DNA from 2 places in the Pseudoalteromonas sp. TB25 genome. Region 1 is predicted to be linked to the other one. Evidence: predicted binding sites of a transcription regulator. Region 1 holds the regulator's gene; the other holds the start of a gene.
What was found. The regulator LexA, encoded in region 1, represses DNA repair genes until DNA is damaged. The targets are predictions, from matches to a motif close to TACTGTATNNNNATACAGTA.
Positions count from the first base shown of each region.

Region 2: a site for LexA is predicted at 8,073-8,092, ahead of L652_RS0105840 (YebG family protein). Genes of this name have one in related genera too.

Region 1 is NZ_AUTI01000418.1:4,818-15,866, reverse strand. It holds gene L652_RS0120050 (endonuclease) at 1-198, opposite strand, end outside; partial or broken gene L652_RS01000000124200 (DnaJ C-terminal domain-containing protein) at 430-1,398, shown strand; gene L652_RS0120040 (chaperone modulator CbpM) at 1,398-1,718, shown strand; gene L652_RS0120035 (membrane protein) at 1,781-2,506, opposite strand; gene L652_RS0120030 (hypothetical protein) at 2,820-3,200, shown strand; gene L652_RS0120025 (PaaI family thioesterase) at 3,201-3,641, opposite strand; gene lexA (transcriptional repressor LexA) at 3,809-4,426, shown strand; gene coxB (cytochrome c oxidase subunit II) at 4,911-6,053, shown strand; gene ctaD (cytochrome c oxidase subunit I) at 6,053-7,645, shown strand; gene L652_RS0120005 (cytochrome c oxidase assembly protein) at 7,645-8,175, shown strand; gene L652_RS0120000 (cytochrome c oxidase subunit 3) at 8,211-9,086, shown strand; gene L652_RS1000000125740 (DUF2909 family protein) at 8,989-9,297, opposite strand; gene L652_RS0119995 (SURF1 family protein) at 9,312-10,052, shown strand; gene L652_RS0119990 (hypothetical protein) at 10,042-10,536, shown strand; gene L652_RS0119985 (COX15/CtaA family protein) at 10,565-11,049, shown strand, end outside.
Region 2 is NZ_AUTI01000215.1:29,758-40,806, forward strand. It holds gene L652_RS0105805 (heme lyase CcmF/NrfE family subunit) at 1-1,217, shown strand, start outside; gene L652_RS0105810 (redoxin family protein) at 1,214-1,783, shown strand; gene L652_RS0105815 (cytochrome c-type biogenesis protein) at 1,783-2,244, shown strand; gene ccmI (c-type cytochrome biogenesis protein CcmI) at 2,245-3,498, shown strand; gene L652_RS0105825 (VacJ family lipoprotein) at 3,508-4,239, shown strand; gene L652_RS0105830 (HDOD domain-containing protein) at 4,387-5,613, opposite strand; partial or broken gene putP (sodium/proline symporter PutP) at 5,945-7,430, shown strand; gene L652_RS0105840 (YebG family protein) at 7,703-8,020, opposite strand; gene L652_RS0105845 (helix-hairpin-helix domain-containing protein) at 8,335-8,631, shown strand; gene L652_RS0105850 (DUF6170 family protein) at 8,656-8,958, opposite strand; gene dsbB (disulfide bond formation protein DsbB) at 8,960-9,478, opposite strand; gene L652_RS0105860 (TerB N-terminal domain-containing protein) at 10,316-11,049, shown strand, end outside.

The DNA of each region.
Region 1 (11,049 bases):
AATGTAACCACAGTTAGACGGATCAGGAACGAGTTTTTTGCCTTCTTTTTTAATGTCGCAACCGCAGTAAATGCTTTTGGCGTTGTCAGGTAGGGTTTTAATTAAATGTCTTTTAGCCGTTGAAAAACGGGTAAATTGTTCGGCTGATACCGAAGCGCACACACAACAAGCCAATAAGGCCAGAATAAATCGAGTCATATCCATCACAAATGTGAACTACAGGAATAGGCAGTTTAAAGCCTTGAAGATAAAAGATAAAGTTAACTTAAGGCCTACGCTTATATTACTAAAAAGTGCCTGATTAATTTTTTACTCAAAGTTATTTTCACTATTCATTTATTTCTCACTATTTATCGTATTTTAACCACACAAGGTTACCCGTTAAGGAGTATGCTTAAAGCTTACTCAATATGAGGATTTGGATTGCAAATGAAATTTGTTGATTATTATGCAGTGCTTGGAATATCGCCTGATGCAGATGATAAAGCGGTTAAAGTAGCTTATAAAAAGTTAGCCAGAAAATATCACCCAGATGTAAGCAAAGAGCCTCAAGCAGAAGATAAGTTTAAAGAAATAGCAGAAGCTTACGAAGTCATTCATAACAAAGAATAACGTGTAAAATACGACGAGTTACGTCGTCACCAACAAAATCGTGCTCGTCAACAGCAAGGCCATTATGGTGGTAACAATGCCTCTTCGCAAAGTAATTACCAGCAAAGCGATCCTCAAACCGACCAAGAGTTTTCTGACTTTATTAATTCAATGTTTGGCGGAGCTGGTGGATTCGATCGTTCCGGGCAAAGCAGAAGTAACGCCGCTCGCGCGCAAAAAGGACAAGATGTGGAAATAGAGTTCCTAATTTTTCTTGAAGAGACTTTAGTTGATACCGTGAAGCCTGTTGAGTTTATGTTACCGCAGCGAGACAGCAGTGGCCGTGTTACTGAAATTAAAAAATCACTTAAAGTGAAAATTCCTGCAGGCTCAGTAAATGGCGAGCGAATTCGACTAAAAGGGCAAGGCGGGTTAGGGTCAGCGAATGGGCAAAATGGCGACTTGTATTTACAAATTAGTTTAGTGCCTCACCCATTATTTGATGTTGAGGGTCATAACCTAAATATAGTTGTCCCTCTTGCACCATGGGAAGCGGCTCTTGGTACAAAGCTAAATTTACCTACGTTGACAGGTAATATCCAATTAACTATTCCTTCTAATAGTCAGTCTGGTCAACGCTTACGTATTAAAGGTAAGGGATTAATGAGTAAAAAAGCCAAAGGTGATTTATTTGCTGTGCTTAAAATTGTTAATCCAACATCTATTGATGATGCCAGTAAAAAACTGTGGGAAGAATTAGCCGAAAAAGCTCACTTTGATCCCCGTAATAACTGGAGCAAACCATAATGCAAATTATCGTGACACAAAAAGACGATTTACTTACTAGCAAAGAGCTATGTTTGAGCAGTGATATTAGCGAAGCAATTTTATATGAGCTAGTTGAGCATAATATTGCGGTTCCAATTGAGGGGGAGCATGTTACGCAGTGGCAATTTACGGTATCTGCAGTGACCTTAGTTAAAAAAGCGGCCCGTATCCAGCATGACTTTTCGTTAGATTGGTCGGCAATAGCTTTAGTTTTACAATTGCTGGATGAGCGTGATGAGTTGATTTTCGAAAACGAAATGTTAAAGCGACATTTGAGTCGATTTAAGCACTTGGAATAAAACAAGCCCTAGGCTTATTTACTCTTTGATAAGTGGGCGCTAGCTCTCAAAAACCAATATGACTACTTTGATTTATTCTTATTTTTAATTCGGATAAATCGTTTTAGTCGTATATTTTGTATAAGTAATAATATTCCACTTAAACAAAAAAGTACGCTGGTTGCTGAAAAGCTAATAAGCAGCGGATTATTAAAATCCTCTCGCTCATCGTAATCCATAATATGTAACATCCAAAAAAAGTCGAATATTCGCCATAGCGTGCTGCGAACGGTGACAACTTTGCCGTTATTTTCTGACAAGTACAGTGTTGTGTTAAATGTGTCGTCAAATTGTACCTGCCAAACATTGGTTTTATATCCAACTTCTCGCATACCTTGCTTTAGTAGTACAGCGCTTGTTACTTGAGCATCAATAAGTAAGTGTGCTTTAGCATTTGCGGTAATTTGTATTTTAGTTGGCGGTTCAAATGGTCGGCCTGTTATGCCATTGAAGCTTTGCTGCTCGTTATTACTAAAGACAGTAATAAGTGGTGTAGTTAAGAAGTTCTCAAAAATTATTTGTGTTGGATTAACCACCTGAGAGGCAATATCGTCAAGGGAAGCAATATAATCAGCCTGCGTAAATGGATTATTAAGAGTGCGTGTTGCAAGATGCTTCCCATGAACTTTATCAAGAGGGATTGCACTCATAATTAAACCACCTAGTAACCATGCTAAAATTTGTAGTGCTAATAAATAACCTAACCATTTATGTAACTTGCGAGCATGCTTAAATATTTTTTTATTCATGTTTTAGTCTTATTATTTTTAGAGGCTAGTTTATTACATTAATAGGATAAGTTACTGCGACATTTTGTCGCAGTTTAAACTATAGCTTACTGTAATCATTTAAAAATAAAAAAGATTACACTTAAATTCCTAACATGACTTATCTGTTTAATTGAGCTAGATGTTTGATATCCAGCTAGCTTTAAATGCTAAAAAATACTTAAAAGCTACGAAATATCCATATAAAGTGGTTAATAGAGCATAGTTGATTTGGTATAACGGTAAAACTGCGTTAAAGTTTGCAATGAAATTATTAGAGGATAAATACGAAACGATGTCGGAAATTCAATTTTTAAATGTAGATCTTGAGCTTGAATCAAAGCAAGATATTAGTTTGCTAGTGGCGGACTTGAAAAAAGTCGCGACGATTTTACATTATGACAAAGACGAATACCGTCAACTAGCACGTATTGAAGCTACAGGTGAGGTGAGCACACCTGATAAAGCCATAAACCATATATGTGAGCTTATTGAATCGTGTTCGCGTAACGCGCTAAAGCAATGGTTAAGTTGTTCACGTAGAACGTTTGATATTGGTTTTGAATCAGGGACTTCTCCTAAGTGCTTTAATCAAGCCTTAGATGCAGATACATTATTGCGTATATCTGCGATTGGTGCGGGTATGGAAATTACCATTTACCCAATCGAAAAGTAACTATCTTCGCTCTACGACTGCTGCGGTCATTTTTGATACGCAGCACAGCTCATTGCGGCTATTTGTAATTTTTATTTCCCATACTGAACTACGTTTGCCAATATGAAACGCTCTAGCCGTTGCTGTTAAAGTGCCGTTGCGAGATGCTTTTAAATGACTTGCGCTAATTTCCTGCCCTACACAGTAAAATTTAGTAAAATCGACAACAAAGTTAGCGGCATAGCTGGCAACTGTTTCGGCAAGTACAACGTTAGCACCGCCGTGAACCATCCCCATTGGGTTATGATGCTCAGGAATTGCCGGCATTGTGGCAACCAAATAATCATCGCCAATTTCTGTGACTTCTATCCCCATAGTTTTCATTAATGTTCCTTGGCCATTAACGCCTTGCTCTAACTGCTTGCACAGCTCTAAGGTGATGGGCTGGTACCAAATACTCATAATGTCTCCTTTGCATTTTTAATCATTTATAAACTCAGCTTTAGTTATATCCCTAAAATGTACACAAGTGAAATTACTTTAGCTATTTTAAGGCTTAATTTAAATTTGCGATTTTTATTTAACTGTATATACTCACAGTTAAATGTACTGTATGGAAAACCAGTTGTATGCGACCATTAACGAACCGCCAAGCTCAAATACTCGAACTAATTAAAGTTTTTATTAAAGACACTGGTATGCCTCCTACACGTGCTGAAATAGCGCAAACATTAGGTTTTAAAAGTGCCAATGCTGCTGAAGAACATTTAAAAGCACTTGCTAAAAAAGGCGCAATTAAAATGAAACCAGGTGCAAGCCGTGGTATTCAATTAATTGAAGAAGAAGAGCCAGAACAATTAGGTTTACCGCTTATAGGGCGTGTTGCTGCTGGTTCACCTATTTTGGCGCAAGAGCACGTTGAAAGTCACTGCAAAATCGATCCATTAATGTTTAAACCGGCTGCAGATTTTTTACTACGCGTTAACGGTATGAGCATGAAAGATATTGGTATTATGGATGGTGATTTACTTGCTGTACATCGTACTCAAACCGCTGAAAATGGACAAGTTGTTGTTGCTCGCCTAGACGAAGACGTAACTGTAAAACGTCTTGAGAAAGCGGGTCGTAAAGTATTACTTCATGCTGAAAACGACGATTTTGACTCTATTGAAGTAGATCTTGAGAATGAGTCTTTTAATATTGAAGGCTTAGCCGTTGGCGTTATAAGAAACGCTGATTGGATGTGACTTTAAAAATAGCTTTTAAACAAGCAGCTTTATAAATGCGTACTAATTAGTACGCATTTTTGTTTTAAAATTTGTACTAAAAAATAGGGCGTAAACAGCCCACTGACTATTTAAGCTGTAAACTTTTTTGCACTTATATTTTCCCCCTCCGAATGCGTTAAACCCCTTTGTTTTGCTCATATTTTGAACTTTCTGTTGCCCAGTTGATTACCGATTTTTTATTAATTATTCAATATCACCTGATTGTTTTTTATACTAAAACTTGCTTGTTGTTCGTTTTTTAGCTAATTGTTAATGTGCTGAGCTAATAATAACTCACAGCTTTTTAGTTTTGAGAACACACAATATACACAAACTCGTTGTTGGCGCAGCAAAACCAATCAATATTAAATAAGATTGGCTAAAAAAATAAAAATAACGAATTGGCGTTTAAGCCGTATGCCTCTTCGCTTTGCATTCGCAATAGCATCAAAGGAGCCGTCACATGGGTAAACTGACCTCTACCTTGTGGCTTATATTATGTGTTTTTTCGCACCCAGTTTTGGCTAACAGCCAATACAATATGCGCAAAGGCGTAACCGATATAAGCAATAATGTATATCAGCTGCACATGACCATATTTATAATATGTTGTGTGATTGGGGTGATAGTGTTCGCAATTATGTTTTGGGCACTTATTCATCACCGTAAATCTAAAGGGGCTGTACCTGCCCAATTTCACGAAAGCACTAAAGTAGAAATACTTTGGACTGCAATTCCGTTTGTTATTTTAATTGCTATGGCAGTACCAGCCACTAAAACCCTTATTGCAATGGAAGATGCCAGCAAAGCTGATCTCACTATTAAAATTACGGGTTCGCAATGGAAATGGCATTATGAATATATGGGCGAAGATGTAGAGTTCTACTCTATTTTATCTACCCCGCAAGATGAAATAGCGAATCTTGCAGATAAAAACCCTAACTACTTACTTGAGGTTGATAAGCCTCTTGTACTGCCAATAAATCAAAAAGTACGATTTTTAATGACTTCTGATGATGTTATTCACTCTTGGTGGGTACCTGATTTTGCAGTTAAAAAAGATGCGAACCCCGGCTTTATAAACGAAACATGGACGAACATAAACGAAGAAGGTACTTACCGAGGCCAATGTGCTGAGTTGTGTGGTAAAGACCATGGCTTTATGCCCGTTGTGGTGATCGCTAAATCTGAAGCTGATTTTAAAACATGGCTTGCAGATGCAAAGCAGGCTAAACAAAAAGCAGCATTAGCAGATGCCGCATTACTTGATAAAACCCTCCCAAAAGAAGAATTAATGACTTTAGGCGAACAAGTATATATGGCTAATTGTGCTGCATGTCATCAACCTACTGGCATGGGGTTACCGGGTGTATTTCCTGCACTTAAAGGTAGCCCGATAGTGCTTGGCGATATAAAAGATCACATTGATGTAGTTATCCATGGACGACCCGGTACGGCAATGCAAGCATTTGCCAAACAGTTATCTATAAAGCAATTAGCTGCGGTTATTACTTATAAACGTAATGCGTGGGGTAATGATACGGGTGATGTTATTCAACCGAGTCAAATACAGGCAGCACTTGATGCCAAAGTGGAGGCGAACTAATGAGTAGCATAGTAGAACAACCTAACGCCAATGAAGCTCATCATGCTCATCACCCAGCTAAAGGTTTTAAACGCTGGCTTTACACAACTAATCATAAAGATATAGGTAGTTTATATTTAATTTTTTCGCTGACCATGTTCTTAATTGGTGGTGGAATGGCCATGGTGATCAGGGCTGAATTATTTCAACCAGGTTTACAGTTGGTCGATCCTCACTTTTTTAATCAAATGACCACAGTGCATGGTTTAATTATGGTGTTTGGTGCGGTTATGCCCGCCTTTACAGGCCTTGCTAACTGGATGATACCACTCATGATTGGCGCGCCAGATATGGCATTGCCAAGAATGAATAACTGGAGCTTTTGGATTTTACCGTTTGCGTTTTTAATCCTATTGGCATCGTTATTTATGCCTGGTGGGGGGCCTGCATTTGGTTGGACTTTTTATGCACCACTGTCCACAACATACAGTAATGATAATACTGCATTGTTTGTATTTGCCGTACATATTATGGGAATTAGCTCAATAATGGGCGCAATCAATGTGATTGTAACCATAGTGAACTTACGTGCCCCCGGCATGACATGGATGAAGTTGCCCTTATTTGTATGGACGTGGTTAATTACTGCCTTTTTATTAATAGCCGTAATGCCAGTGCTTGCAGGGGCTGTCACTATGGTACTTACCGATAAGTATTTTGCTACCAGCTTTTTTGATGCTGCAGGCGGTGGCGACCCGGTGATGTTCCAACACATTTTTTGGTTTTTTGGTCACCCTGAAGTATACATAATGATTCTTCCTGCCTTTGGCATTATATCTACAATAGTACCTACCTTTTCTCGTAAAAAACTTTTTGGCTATGCCTCAATGGTATACGCCACATCCTCTATAGCACTATTGAGCTTTATTGTTTGGGCTCATCATATGTTTACCACTGGGATGCCGGTCGCTGGCGAGTTGTTTTTTATGTACGCGACCATGCTTATATCGGTACCTACTGGAGTAAAAGTATTTAATTGGGTTGCCACAATGTGGAAAGGCTCAATAACTTTTGAGGTGCCAATGCTTTTTAGTATTGCGTTTATTGTGCTGTTTACCTTAGGTGGCTTTTCGGGATTGATGCTGGCAATTACACCTGCTGATTTTCAATATCACGATACTTATTTTGTAGTGGCGCATTTTCATTATGTATTAGTAACAGGGGCTGTATTTTCGATAATGGCAGGGGCTTATTACTGGCTGCCCAAATGGACAGGCAACATGTTTAATATCACGTTAGCTAAATGGCATTTTTGGCTATCACTGGTGAGCGTGAACGTACTGTTTTTTCCTATGCATTTTGTAGGACTTGCCGGTATGCCGCGTCGAATTCCCGATTACGCACTCCAATTTGCCGACTTTAACGCAATCATAAGTATTGGTGGATTTGCCTTTGGTTTATCGCAATTGTTGTTTGTAGCTGTGGTAATTAAATGTGCACGCGGCGGTGATAAAGTACCTGCAAAGGTATGGGAAGGGGCTGAAGGACTTGAGTGGGAAGTTGACTCTCCAGCGCCATATCATACTTTTTCTAAGCCGCCGGTAATCAAGTAATGACACACGCACCGCTACTCAAACGTTTAGTACTTATTTGCATAGGCATGTTTGCCTTTGCCTTTGCTTTAGTACCTTTGTATGACGTGTTTTGCGACGTAACAGGGCTTAATGGAAAACCTTCGCTTGAGCAAGCAGAGCAAAGTACGCAAATAATACAAAACCGAGAAGTTGGCGTTAGTTTTACTACTCACGCGCAAAGAGGTGCACCGTTTGAAGTTAAATCAAAAGAATACAGTGTTGTGGTAAAACCCGGTGCAATGCGTGAAGTAATGTTTAGTGCTAAAAATAACAGCAACCTAGATAAAGTAATGCAGGCTGTACCATCAGTCTCGCCAGGTAAAGCGGCAAAGTATTTACATAAAATAGCGTGTTTTTGCTTTGATCAGCAACCTCTAAAAGCAGGGGAAGAACTTGAATTTAAATTACTTTTTTATGTTGATACAGCACTGCCAAGCGACATTGAAGAATTAACTTTATCTTATACCGTATTTGATATTAGTGAACAGCTGGTGGCAAGTAATAACTAGCTTTTCAAACTAGTGTGAAACTAGGAGTAAATAAAATGAATCAAGAATATGAGCATTATTATGTACCAGAGCAAAGCCCGTGGCCTATTGTGGGCGCTGTTGCATTGTTTTTTATTGCAGTAGGGGCAGGCTTAACAGTTATGAGTGTAGGCAAAGAAGGGGGGAGCGGGGTTTACCTGCTTTATGCCGGTATTGCTGTGCTTGTGTATATGTTGTTTAGCTGGTTTAAAAATGTAATTAGTGAGTCGGACCAAGGTTTGTACTCAGCACAAATGGATCGCTCTTTTAGGCAAGGTATGAGCTGGTTTATTTTTTCTGAAGTTATGTTTTTTATGGCCTTTTTTGGTGCGCTTTTTTATGCACGCGTATTGTCGGTACCTTGGCTTGGAGGCGCAGGCAATAATGCAATGACCAATGAAGTATTATGGCCAACTTTCGAAGCTGTTTGGCCGCTAGTTTCAACACCTGCAGGCGAAACTACTCAAGCTATGGGCTGGCAAGGTTTGCCGCTTATCAATACCTTAATACTGCTTACTTCCTCAGTTACTCTACATTTTGCCCATGTAGCGATGGAAAACAATAAACGTACTCCACTTAAAGTTTTTTTAGGCGCTACTATTTTATTGGGTGTTTGCTTTTTAGGGTTACAAGTTGAGGAATATATTCATGCGTATAACGATTTAAACTTAACGCTAGATGCAGGTATTTACGGTAATACGTTTTTTTTACTGACAGGTTTTCATGGCATGCATGTAACCCTTGGAACCGTACTTTTATTTGTAATATTTTTACGGATATTAAAAGGGCACTTTACTAAAGATAAGCATTTTGCTTTTCAAGCAGCGGCTTGGTATTGGCACTTTGTTGATGTGGTGTGGCTGTGTTTGTTTGTATTTGTATATGTGCTGTAGCGTTTATTGGCGAATTATTTGCTTTAATAAAACCAAGTTTAAGCGCTGCAATAACAACAACTAAAACAACGACCGAAAACAATACGCGACGACCTAAAAAGTGAGACATAGGTCGTCCCCCTGTTTTCCCTGACACCATAATAAACAATGCTCTAAATAAGTTAAAAAGTATAAATATTAACAACAGTACGATAATAATTTTAATAATCACTGAGTTGACCCTTTATGCAGTTAGTTTTATGGCACAAACAAAAGCTTAGTTCACTAATCACACTTTGTATGGTTGTGGTTGTTGTACTTGTGTGTGTGCGACTAGGGTTTTGGCAGTTGGAGCGAGGTGAGCAAAAGCAGCAGCAACTAACCGCTATTGTTAAGCAACAGACTCATGGTGTGATGAGCTGGTCTCAATTACTTAACCTGCCTGATAGCTGGAACAAAACAGGTGTATTGGTTGAGTTGAAAGGGCAGTTTGTACAAAACCAATATTGGCTTTTAGATAATCAAGTTTATAACGGGCAAGTAGGGTACGACTTACTTGCTTTACTAAAGCCAGACAGCGAAGAAAAAGTGATTTTAGTTAATTTAGGATGGGTAAAAGCGCCTATATCTAGAGGTACACTGCCAAAGGTTGCTCTGCCTACAGGTGTTTTTATTCTTAAAGCGCAAATAAAAGAAAATAACCTAAGTAGCTTTACGCTTGAAGATAAAACTACAAATAACGACTTACCTACAAGAATCCAATCTATCGACTTGAATATGCTGAGCACTCAAAGCCAGCAATCATTAATTAATTTTATGGCTTACAGACAAGGTACTGGTGATGAGATTGCAACACCTCATTATGAGGCCGTTGTTATGAGCCCTCAAAAGCATAATGCCTACGCTTTGCAATGGTTTTTAATTGCTGTTGCATGTGCTGTTGTGGCTATTTTTGCGAGTAAAAAAAGGACACATAATGAAAAATAATCCCCTTTTGTTGTTTGTGGGTTGCTGCGCTATCCCATTAATTTTGGCATATGGCGCATTAAAGTTTGATTGGTTGCCTACTGCAATTACTAATAATGGCGAGTTTTTAAGCCAAGAAATAAAACTTAAAAATTGGCCGCAAAATAATCCCAAACAATGGACTATCGCACTTAATTATTCAAACGAATGTAACACCCCATGCAGCGAACAGCTCAATGCACTTAATAACTTATATGTGGCACTTGGTAAAAACCAAGGCAAGGTTGATATGGCTGTAATGGGAAGCCCCGACAATAAAAATCTACCATGGAAAATTATTACCGAACAACAGAGTTTAAACCCTGCAAGTTTATATTTAATTGATCATATGGGGTTAGTGGTACTTGAATATCCCTTTAAGGTCGAGCCACAAGAAAACCGTTTAGTACAAAAAGGGTTATTAAAAGATCTAAAAAAATTACTTAACTATTCTCGTTCTAGCTAATTAAGTTGAGCTTAAGTTGGAGTATCTGATGTATAAAAATTATAAAAACTTAGTATTAATAACAGGATTACTCGCTTTGATTGTAGTTGCTTTAGGTGCGTACACCCGCTTAAGTGATGCAGGATTAGGGTGCCCCGATTGGCCTGGTTGTTATGGCTTTTTAACGGTACCTAAGCATGAGGCTGACATAGCCTTAGCAGCTCAAAGCTACCCCGATATGATGTTCGAAACCGCAAAAGCGTGGAAAGAAATGATTCATCGCTACTTTGCAGGTGCTTTAGGTTTACTTATTTTAGGTTTATTTGTGTTGGCTTTTTTAAAGCGCCAATATCCAACTACGCCAGTTAAATTGCCTTTGGCTTTACTTCTACTCGTGGTGTTTCAGGCTGCCCTTGGTATGTGGACAGTAACCATGAACCTTCAGCCGCTTATTGTAATGGGCCACTTATTAGGTGGCTTTAGTATTTTGTCACTTATAACGCTTTTATATTTACGGCTAACCGCAAAACCTAT
Region 2 (11,049 bases), on a different contig from region 1:
CTTGGCTTGTTGCAACCGCATTACTGCATTCATTAAGTGTGACAGAAAAGCGCGGTATATTTAAATCATGGACAGTATTACTCGCAATTGCAGCATTCTCTTTAAGTTTACTAGGTACGTTTATTGTACGCTCGGGTATTATTGTATCGGTACATGCGTTTGCTACAGACCCCGATAGAGGCTTATTTATACTCGCCTTTTTAGGCATAGTGGTCGGTGGTGGCTTGGCTTTATATGCAATGCGTGTGTCACAAGTTCACAGTGAAGGACGATACAAGCTGGTATCGCGCGAAGTGGCCTTATGGCTCAATAATATATTTTTAGTTGTTGCTACATTAATTGTTATGTTAGGTACATTGTTGCCAATGGTTCATAAAGAAATGGGCTTAGGTAGCATTTCTATTGGCGAACCGTTTTTTAATAAGATGTTTGCAATAATTTTAGTACCATTTGCTATTTTGATGGGTATCGGACCACTTTTACGTTGGAAGCAAAACAAGTGGGCTTTTTTGCAAAACAAAATATTAATGGGCGTATTAGCAAGTGTTGTGATTACCTGCGCTTGGTTATTCTCAAGTTACGATTTAGTAAAACCACTTACGTTATTAGCGACAACACTGGCGGTTTGGATTGCAATATCAACAGGGATTGATATTTACACCAAAGCAGCTGTGCACGGGAGCTTAAAAGAAGGCTTAAAACGCTTTACTGTAAGTTACTGGGCTATGGTACTTGGGCATATTGGTATTGCATTTATTATTGCGGGCGTAACACTTACCTCTGCTTATTCAGTAGAGCGAGATGTATCGATGAAACCGGGTGAAATAGCACAGCTTAATGAGTATGAATATCGCTTTGATGGCGTTAAAACTATTCGTGGGCCAAACTACAGCGGTCATGCGGGCGTTGTATCTGTGCTTAAAAATAATGAGCTAGTAACACGTTTACACGCTGAAAAACGTAAATATGACATTGGTATGCAGTTTATGACTGAGGCGGCAATAGATGCCGGTTTTAAACGTGATTTATATTTAGCATTAGGTGAGCAATTAAGTGGTGATGCATGGTCACTTCGCATTTATCATAAACCATTTGTACGCTGGATATGGATTGGTGGCGTGCTTATGTCATTTGCAGGTTTCATGATTTTGTTTGATAAACGTTACCGTACATCAGCTAAAACAGCCCGTAAAGATGTACCGGAGAGTGTTTTATGAACCGTAAAATTTTAGCTATTGCGCCGCTTTTAGTGTTTGCTTTTGTGTGTGTATTTTTATACCAAGGTCTTTTTGCCAACCCTCGTGAAATTCAAACAGGGCGGATAGGTCAAGAAATGCCAGCGTTTAATTTACCTGATTTAATGCAAGACAATAAGCAGTGGACCAACGAGTCGTTAAAAGGTGAAGTTTACTTATTAAATGTATGGGGTACGTGGTGCCCAACATGTTTAGTCGAACTTGGTTATTTAACTAAGTTACGTGAGCAAGGCGTTAAAATTATTGGACTATATTACGTACAAGGTTACGACTCTGATTTTGATGGCCCGTTTGATATGCAATCACTTCGCAGCGAAGTCACTGATATGCTGCAACGTGCAGGTGACCCTTACCAATTTAATATTTTAGATTTACACCGTACTTTGTCTTTGGATTTAGGCGTGTCGGGTGCGCCAGAAACTTTTTTAGTCGATAAAAACGGCACTATTTTGTTACATCACACCGGTGATATAAATCCGCGAGTATGGCGAGCTAAATTTGCGCCAATTATGCAGGAGCTTAAATAATGAAGTGGTTACTACTTACGCTTAGCCTTTTTGTAAGCATGGGTGCGTTTGCACAGCAAGATCGCTATCAATTTGATAACAACAAACAAGCAATATTGTTTGAAGAGTTAACCAAAGAGCTACGTTGCCCTAAGTGTCAAAATCAAAACATTGCGGACTCCGACGCTGTTGTTGCTAAAGACTTGCGCGATAAAGTACTCGTATTGGTTAAAGAAGGTAAAAGTAAAGACGAAGTGATTGATTATATGATTGACCGCTTTGGCTATTTTGTTCATTACGACCCACCTGTTACACCCGCTACTTTAGTGCTGTGGGTACTACCTGTGTTAATTGTAATTGTTGGCTTTGGTTTTATTGTTATTCGCCAACGAAAAGCATCAGTAAAACAAACATGGAGCAGCGACGATGAAATGCTGCTAGCGAAGCTAATTGAACAAAATAAACGTCAGGAGCAAAGCTAAATGATTTTAATGTGGGCGTGTTTTGCCTTACTCACACTGGTTGCTCTTAGCTTTGTTATGATACCTTTTTTAAAAAAAGAGCGTGTTCAAACGATTACTCATAACGCCAATGCTGAATTAATTAGTATTTATGAGCAGCGTTTAGTCGATTTGCAAACTGATTTAGATAATCAACGCATTGATAGCGTAAACCACGCAGAATCAATTGTTGAATTAAAACGTCGCTTATTGAACGAGCTATCACCAGAGAAATCACTTAACAGCAAAGGTAATAACCGTATTTTTGCTTTAACAGGCGGTGCATTTGTTCTTGCACTTACAGGGATTTTTTATAGTTTTACAGGCAGTCAGCAGCAAATTTCGGCTTGGCATGACGCAATGGATAATTTAGCTGATTATGGCGAGCGTGCTGTAATGCAAAAAGGTGAGCCGCTTAGTCAAAATGAGCTGCAGGCTTTTGCATTGGCGCTTCGTACTAAACTTAGCCGCTCTGGCGATGATGAAGTTGCTTGGATGCTACTTGGTCGAGTGGCTATGTCGCTTAATGAATTTGACATGGCGCAGCAGTCATTTGATAAAGCACTACGTATGAACCCTGATAATATGCAGGTTCTTATTAGTTACAGTCAGGTTTTATTACTTGAAGGTAGCGAAGCTAATATGACTCGCGCGGCAGGTATGCTTTCAAAAGTGCTAAACGTTGAGCCTACTAATTTAGATGCTATTTCGTTACTAGCCCTGATAGCGTATGAACGTAAAGATTGGCCGCAAGCTAAAACTGCATTTGAAGTTTTATTGGCGAGCATGGAAAAAAATGATTCACGTTATAACATGATCTCCGAACGTATTGCTGATATTGAGCAACAAATGCAAAGTGAAGGCTCAGTTATGCCAGTTACTACTACAACGGGTGCTATTGCAGTTACAGTCGACATTGCAAAAGAGCTTATTGATAAACAGCCAAAAGACGGTATTTTGTTTATATTTGCAAAAGCTGCAACTGGCTCACCTATGCCATTAGCTGCTGTTAAGCTGACTAAATATTCATTTCCAATTACAGTTGAGTTGAGTGATAGTAGTGCAATGGTTGCAGGGCTTAACTTATCTAGTGCAGAAAATATTATTATTTCGGCGCGTATTTCTATCGATGACTCTGTTATGCCAAGCTCTGGTGAGCTAGAAGGTCATTCACAGGCGTTAAAGCGTGAAAGTGTAAGTGACTACCAACTTCAAATTGATACATTAATACCTTAAGGACGTTAGATGTTAAAACACAGTTTTACTTTTTTATGTTTATTGATACTAGCCGGCTGTGCTCAAGTACCTCAAAGCAAAGTAGATGACAGAGATCCGCTGCAAAGTATTAATCGTCCATTATATGACTTTAATATGGATGTACTGGATGCTTATTTATTGCGCCCAGTTGCTGTAGGTTATGTTGAAGTAACGCCTGTACCGGTAAGAAACGGTATTGTTAATTTTACAGGTAATATCACCGCACCTGTAGATATGATCAATGCGGGTTTGCAAGGTAAACCGGGTAATGCAAGTGTGAGCTTAGCACGCTTTTTAGTTAACTCTACTGTCGGTCTGTTTGGTATCTTTGATGTTGCAAGCTCACTAGGTCTTGAAATAGTCGATGAAGACTTTGGACAAACGTTGGGTGTATGGGGCGTAGGTGATGGCGCCTATTTAATGCTACCAGGTATGGGGCCAACAACAGCACGTAACCTGACCGGTGATGTAGTCGATAACTTTGTATTACCTGAAGTTGCGCTAACGACTCCACAAACTATTTTAGTATTTGTTTTAAAAGCAGTTGAGGCGCGTGCAGCTTTAATACCACAAGAAGGGCTATTAAATGATTCACTTGATCCGTACTTATTTGTAAAAGATATTTACTTCCAGCGTCAAATTTATGAGCTGTACGATGGCAATCCACCAGTTAAAGAAGAGCCAGCTGATTTTGATGAAGACTTTTTAGAAAGTTTATAATTGAAGCCACTAATAAAAACGCCAGCTAAATGCTGGCGTTTTTATTTACTGTTTATATAGAATCTGAACTTTGGCTAGAGAAAAATAAACTTAGATATCATTATAATTCAATATATTAGTAAATGTTTTAACCAGAGTTCGGGTTACTTATTTTTCGTTAACTATTAACTGCATTTGCTCATTAACCCAAGTCAGTGCTTCATGATAGGCATCAGGAACTTTTTCACCTAGGTTTAGCTCTTTCGTTAATTCGTTTGCGGCTGACCAGTTAGCTTGTTCATAATACTTAACTAAGTTTAAATATTTTGCCAGCAAGCCTTCATCGTTTAATAACGCTGCTTTTATGTCATTCGAAAGTGGAAGCTTTTTCATAACGCTTTCCATACTCTCATCTAAAATAGCATCCATAAGAGACATCATACCGGTTAAAAATGCCATGCCGGTATCTTTAAATTGTCCATGGGATATAGCGAGTAACTCACCAAAACGAGCGCGCGTAAGCGATAGCCTAATTAGCTCTATAGGTTTATCTGCTGATACTTGCGCTGCAAATAATAATGATAATAGTTTTTTAATTTCGTTAGCGCCAAGCACTATAAGGGCTTGCTTAATGGTACTTATTTCAGCACGCCTTGCAAAGGCAGCAGAATTTGAATACCTAAGTAATTTGTAAGATAGGTTTACATCACGCTCAAACACATCAGTGATTTTTTTAAGATCCATATCAACGCTTGATGTTTCGTAAAGTAATTCAGCTAATGCCATTTCTGAAGGCGGTAGAGCCTTACTTTGTACCATTTCAGGTTTTGAGAAGAAAAATCCTTGGAAATAATCAAAACCAAGCTCTAGAGCTTGTTGGTAAATTTCATAGGTTTCTACTTTTTCGGCAAGTAACTTAATATGCGAGTGCAGTTTTAAATCATTAAGAACCGTTTTTATTGTATCTATATCAGATGCTAAAAAGTCTATTTTAATAATATCAATAAATGGATAAAAGTGGCGCCAAACAGGCTGATGAATATAGTCATCAAGAGCAATAGTGTAACCTTTATCTTTTAGATCTTTCACTATGGCTAATAATCGCTTCCCAGGTTGCACAGTTTCAAGGATTTCTACAACTACAGTATCTTTGCCCAGTAGTGTTGGGTAGCCTTTTGATAGCGTTTCTAGGGTGAAATTTATATAGGCGGGTTTATTGTCGGTTAAATCTTCTAAGCCGAAATTAAACTGACTACCTTCAATTAGTCGTGTAGTTGCCTCGTCACCGTCTATATCGGGAAATACGTTATCAACGCCATCGCGAAATAAAAGTTCATATCCGATGAGCTTTTTATCTCTGTCTAAAATAGGTTGGCGTGCAGCGTAAAAATACATAAACAGTTCCGTAAGAGTAATCTAATTAGTTATTGTAATAATATATGGCAAAAGACTCAAAATAGCATTACGTATATTTGCTAGATTAATAAATTATCATTAAAAATTAAGGTCTTTCTAGTATTTAATTTATTATATTTCACCAATTCGCTTTAAAATTATTCAACATGAGTATTTTTGTATCAGGTGAGGGCAACAAGTTGGAGATTTTATTATCAAGCATGATATAGTCAGCGAGAATGGTTTTTACCCCAATAGTGTCTTAACTATAAAATTTTAAGAGTCATTATTTGGATTAAAGCCTATTATTAATAATTATGCGGAGGCTAATTTGGAAACAGGAATGATTATTTCACTAGCATTATATTTTATTGTAATGTTAGGTATCGGACTATATGCATATAAGCAATCTACTGACGATGTATCTGGTTACATGTTAGGTGGACGAAATCTATCTCCAAGTGTAGCTGCACTGTCTGCAGGTGCATCTGATATGAGTGGCTGGATTTTAATGGGCCTACCTGGTGCGATGTTTGTTACTGGTTTTAGTAGTACATGGATAGCAATTGGCTTGGTGATTGGTGATTGGTGCTTGGTTAAACTATCTGTTAGTTGCACCGAGATTACGTGTTTACACTGAAAAAGCAAATGACTCTATAACCATCCCAGACTACTTTTCAAATCGCTTCAATGATAAATCCAACCTATTACGTGTTGTATCAGCTGTGGTAATTATTGTTTTCTTTACTCTTTATACTTCATCTGGTGTTGTCGCTGGTGGTAAATTGTTTGAAAGCTCATTTGGTTTAACTTATGAAATGGGTTTATACATTACAACGGGCGTAGTTGTTTTATATACCTTGTTTGGTGGTTTTTTAGCTGTAAGCTTAACTGACTTTGTGCAAGGTTGTATTATGTTCATTGCACTTATTCTAGTACCAACGGTTGCATACTCTTTGCTTGAACAACCTTTAGAATCAACTTTACATAGCGTAAATCCAGATATGCTTAACTGGATTGGTGCAGGTTCTGCATTAGGTATTATTTCTGCAATGGCTTGGGGTTTAGGTTATTTTGGCCAACCACATATCATTGTTCGTTTTATGTCGGTACGTAGTGTTAAAGATATGCCTAAAGCACGCCGTATTGGTATGACATGGATGATTGTTGCTGCCATTGGTGCTGTTGGTACTGGTATATTTGGTGCAGCTTATACTTATGAGAACAACATTGTAGTTGAAGACCCTGAAACAATTTTCTTAATTCTTTCTGAGTTGCTGTTCCACCCACTTATTGCTGGCTTTTTACTTGCTGCAATTTTGGCTGCGATTATGAGTACTATCTCATCTCAATTATTGGTTAGTTCAAGTTCATTAACAGAAGATTTCTATAAAACATTCTTACGTAAAGATGCCAGTGATAAAGAGCTAGTTGCTGTTGGCCGTATAAGTGTTGCCGTAGTTGCTATGTTCGCTATTTATTTAGCTTACGACAGAGATAGCTCTATTTTAGACCTAGTAAGTAATGCGTGGGCTGGCTTTGGTGCTGCGTTTGGACCACTGGTATTGTTTAGCCTTTATTGGAAACGCATGAACTTTGCTGGTGCGTTAGCTGGTATGTTAGTAGGCGCATTTACTGTGCTAATTTGGATATATGGACCATTTACTATCAATGGTGAAAGCTTAAGTAGCTTTATGTACGAAATAGTACCGGGCTTTATTTTAGCGAGTATTGCAATTGTTGTTGTTAGCTTAGTAACAAAAGAGCCTGAGCAAAACATCACTGCTTTATTTGATGAAGTAGAAAAAGAGCTTTAATTAGCAATTACTACTTATTTTAAAGTGAGTAGTAATTAATACCAATCCGCAATAATACTTAATCATTTTGCGGGGCTAAACGTGTTGCTACCGGCGTTAAAAAATTCTCATTTAGTACAACTAAATATCGAATTTTTGCCTAGCTATCAACACGTTTTTCCACCCTAAAGAGATCATTTAATTAAGCGAATTAGTATAATAAAAAAGGGAGCAACTTAGTTGCTCCCTTTTTTATTTAGTTTGTCCCGTTCGAGGAGGGAACACTCTATGAATTAACTTACTTTTTTATCGTTGTTATCTTCAATTGATGCAACGTTATCTGACTTTTTACTTTTTGCTGGCGCTTTGGTAACAGCTGGATCTTTGCCACCTTTTAATATGGTCATAAAATCATCTTTGCTTTTCGCTATCTCTAAAGCAAGTGATTCAATTTGTTGCTCACTAAGCGGTACGTCTACCTTTTCTAGCATCAGCTCAAGTGATTCTGCTATATCGAGCATCTTGTCATAAGCATCAGCTTCTTTTTTGGTAGTAAACGTCATACGCTCGACTCCGTTTCGTTCTACAACATATTTAACAACAACAGCCATGATTTCTCCTGCAAAATTGCTTGGCACCGTGGTTTTTAAAAAACCATTAGATTACTGTTTTTATGTACAGTAATGGTTTGTAAGTAAATTTGCAAGCGCGAAGTATTAATTTTTAGGTGTCTTAAATTTGACAAAAAACGGTAACTTTACTTTAGTTAAGCAATCACTTTGTTGTACCAGCTGCATTTTCAGGATTTCGGATCATAGTGATAATGCGTTTAGGTACACTTTAAGTGATGAACTTTACAGTTCCTTATTTATTGATTTCCTGAGCAATACTCAAAATTAAGAAAAGAAGAATAAGGACAAGTTTAATGAAAACGTTAAAAAATTTACTCATCATAAGTTTATTATGTTTACTACCCGCGACTACCGCGTATGCACAATTATCAGAAGTAACTAAGCAAATGCCTCAAGCTGAGACAATTAGTATAAATAATGCTGATGCAGAGATGCTTGCTAAGTTACCTGGTATAGGTAAGAAAAAAGCGCAGGCAATTGTGGATTATCGTGAAGAAAATGGCGAATTTAAAAGCGTTAGTGATTTATCGCAAGTTAAAGGGATTGGCAAAAAGCTTTTAGCTAAATTAGAGGGGAAACTTACACTTTAATATTTCTAAATAGTAATCAGGGTGCTAGGCGCCCTGATTAAATTGTTTTAGCGCATCGCTTAAGTGCTTTTTAGCAAAGTTAATTTCAATAGGTGTAGTTAATAGTGGATAGCACAATCCGCCAAGTATCAAAAATGGTATTAATATCCAACCTTTAAATACAGTGAATATTAAAAATAGTGGGCTAAGTAATAGCAACTTTATAATACGCAATAGAACTTTATCAGTTGGCGATAGCTGACTTAATGCAAGCGCAATTACGTCTTGACGCTGGCGTACTTTTAAATGCTTAAGCTGGTCTAATTGGCTTGAAAAAAATGTAAACATATCAAATCGACTTTTTAATTGATAAACGGGCAATAATTATAATAAATAGCGTTAGTGAGAAAATCCCAAATATCACTTCCATCCAAGCAGGCATGCTCATGCCAACAAACTGCCAATCTATATTTCCACAATCCCCGGTAGCTTGAAAAAAGCTAGGTATCCATTCATGTAGTGGCATAAATGATGGGAAATTTGGTTCAAACTCGCAGCTAAATGCAAAAGGGTCTGTGGTGGTCTGCATATCAATATGTTCGCGAGCAATTAAGTATCCCCAAACACTCGATATTCCCCAAATAACATACGCTATCATACGCACAGTTTTACTTTGTGGTTTACTTGAGCCTACAATCCCTGCGCCTAATAACCCCAATACTGCAGTGCGTTGATATATACACATTATGCAAGGCGCTAACCCCATTTTGTATTGAAAGAAAAGAGCGGTAACTTCAAGTAAAAAAACGATAGCTGTAAATAAAAGCCACGGGGTTCGTTGGGTAGGTAATTGTGCAAGCCAGTTCATAAAAATTCCGCGTTTTAATAGGACGTTAGATTATGACGTAGGATAAAGTATGCAGCAACAAAAAGGAAAAAAAAGCTACCGAAGTCGCTTTTTATAAGATGAAATTAATGACTACTCAATTCAGCCTTAGCAAAGGTTAAATGACGTTCTATTATTTTCCCATCGATACATAAGCTCAGTTATATTGCTTACTTATACTAAGGTGATGCATCATCTAAAGAATTTTTATGGTTGCACTTTTTTGTACTTTTTCTTATGGCAAGTGCGGGATAAGTTAATTAAGCTCAGGCGCTGCGTAAATAAAAATATCTCCATAATAACAATGTACCTACAATGAATATTACTCTAGATATTCATGCATTGTAGCTAAATTAGAGAAACCCAAATTTAATTATTTATTAATTTTAAATTTCTACCCATTTGCTTTATTGATCATACATACATCACATAAGAATCTCACACACTGAAAAAGGCCAATTTATAGCTTTTAATTAGCCATGTGAGAATCTCACACCACGCATAACGTGAGATTTTTTTTAAATATACACGTATAAGTTGAGATTTTTTAGACGATATAGCGGTGACCTAATGTGCGTTCAGTTACTAATTATGAACCAAGCCCATGTTAGTTTCATATTTCGCAAACTTAACATCCTATAGGGATGTTCGAGGAACCTTATACAAAAGAGGTTTCATTAAAGACAATTTTTTTGATTAAGAATAATTGAAACTACTTAGCAGCAGTATTATACATTTCTGAATTTATTAGTGGTATGTTAGTAGCATATGGAGTTTTAAATACCAAAATGGTACCAACCATTTTTAAAGGGATATTACATGGAATTCATTTTTATAATCGCAGTTGTTATATTGATAATTTGGTTAATTACCAGTCCACGCTCAAATTCAAATAAAGCAAAATCTGGATCACTAGGTAATCCAAGCCCGAACATAAAAGACACTCTTGATAAGTCAGCCTCTAAGTCTTCTATATCTGATCTTCAAAATGACGAAAGCAGCCCAATAAAGTCTATTAAAATTAATAATGCATCAGTAAGTGTTGAGCTACACAAACAAACAAATGAATTAACAACTTCAAAGCAGCTTAGTCCAAAACCTCGCATCACTGTTGTTAATACACCTCCCACAATTATAGAGCGTGCCCATAGTTCGAGAAATTCTGAAGACGATTTAGCCACATTTAATATTTTTGAGAGTAATGTATCTGAAGACACCTATATCAATAAGGGTAAACAAGCTCAATGGTTAAGCAAGGGTCAAGAAGTTACTATTCACAGTCGAAAGTTAAAAGGGTTTCTGTACGTAGGTGGGGTGATGGAATCATTGGTTGGTTATCGCTCTGAACCAGCATTAATTTGTGCAGACTTACCAGTAATATCACCACGGACTAATTCAAACGAATTCCCAACTGATGAATCTTTAGGCTACTGGCCAAGCTACGGTTTATTATCTAAAGAGTCTAGAGGTGCCTACCTTGATTGGTTAGCAACCGATAGAAGTGCGGGCAACACCCCAATAGGCTTTGTATTTTTGTACTTTTACGGATTTGA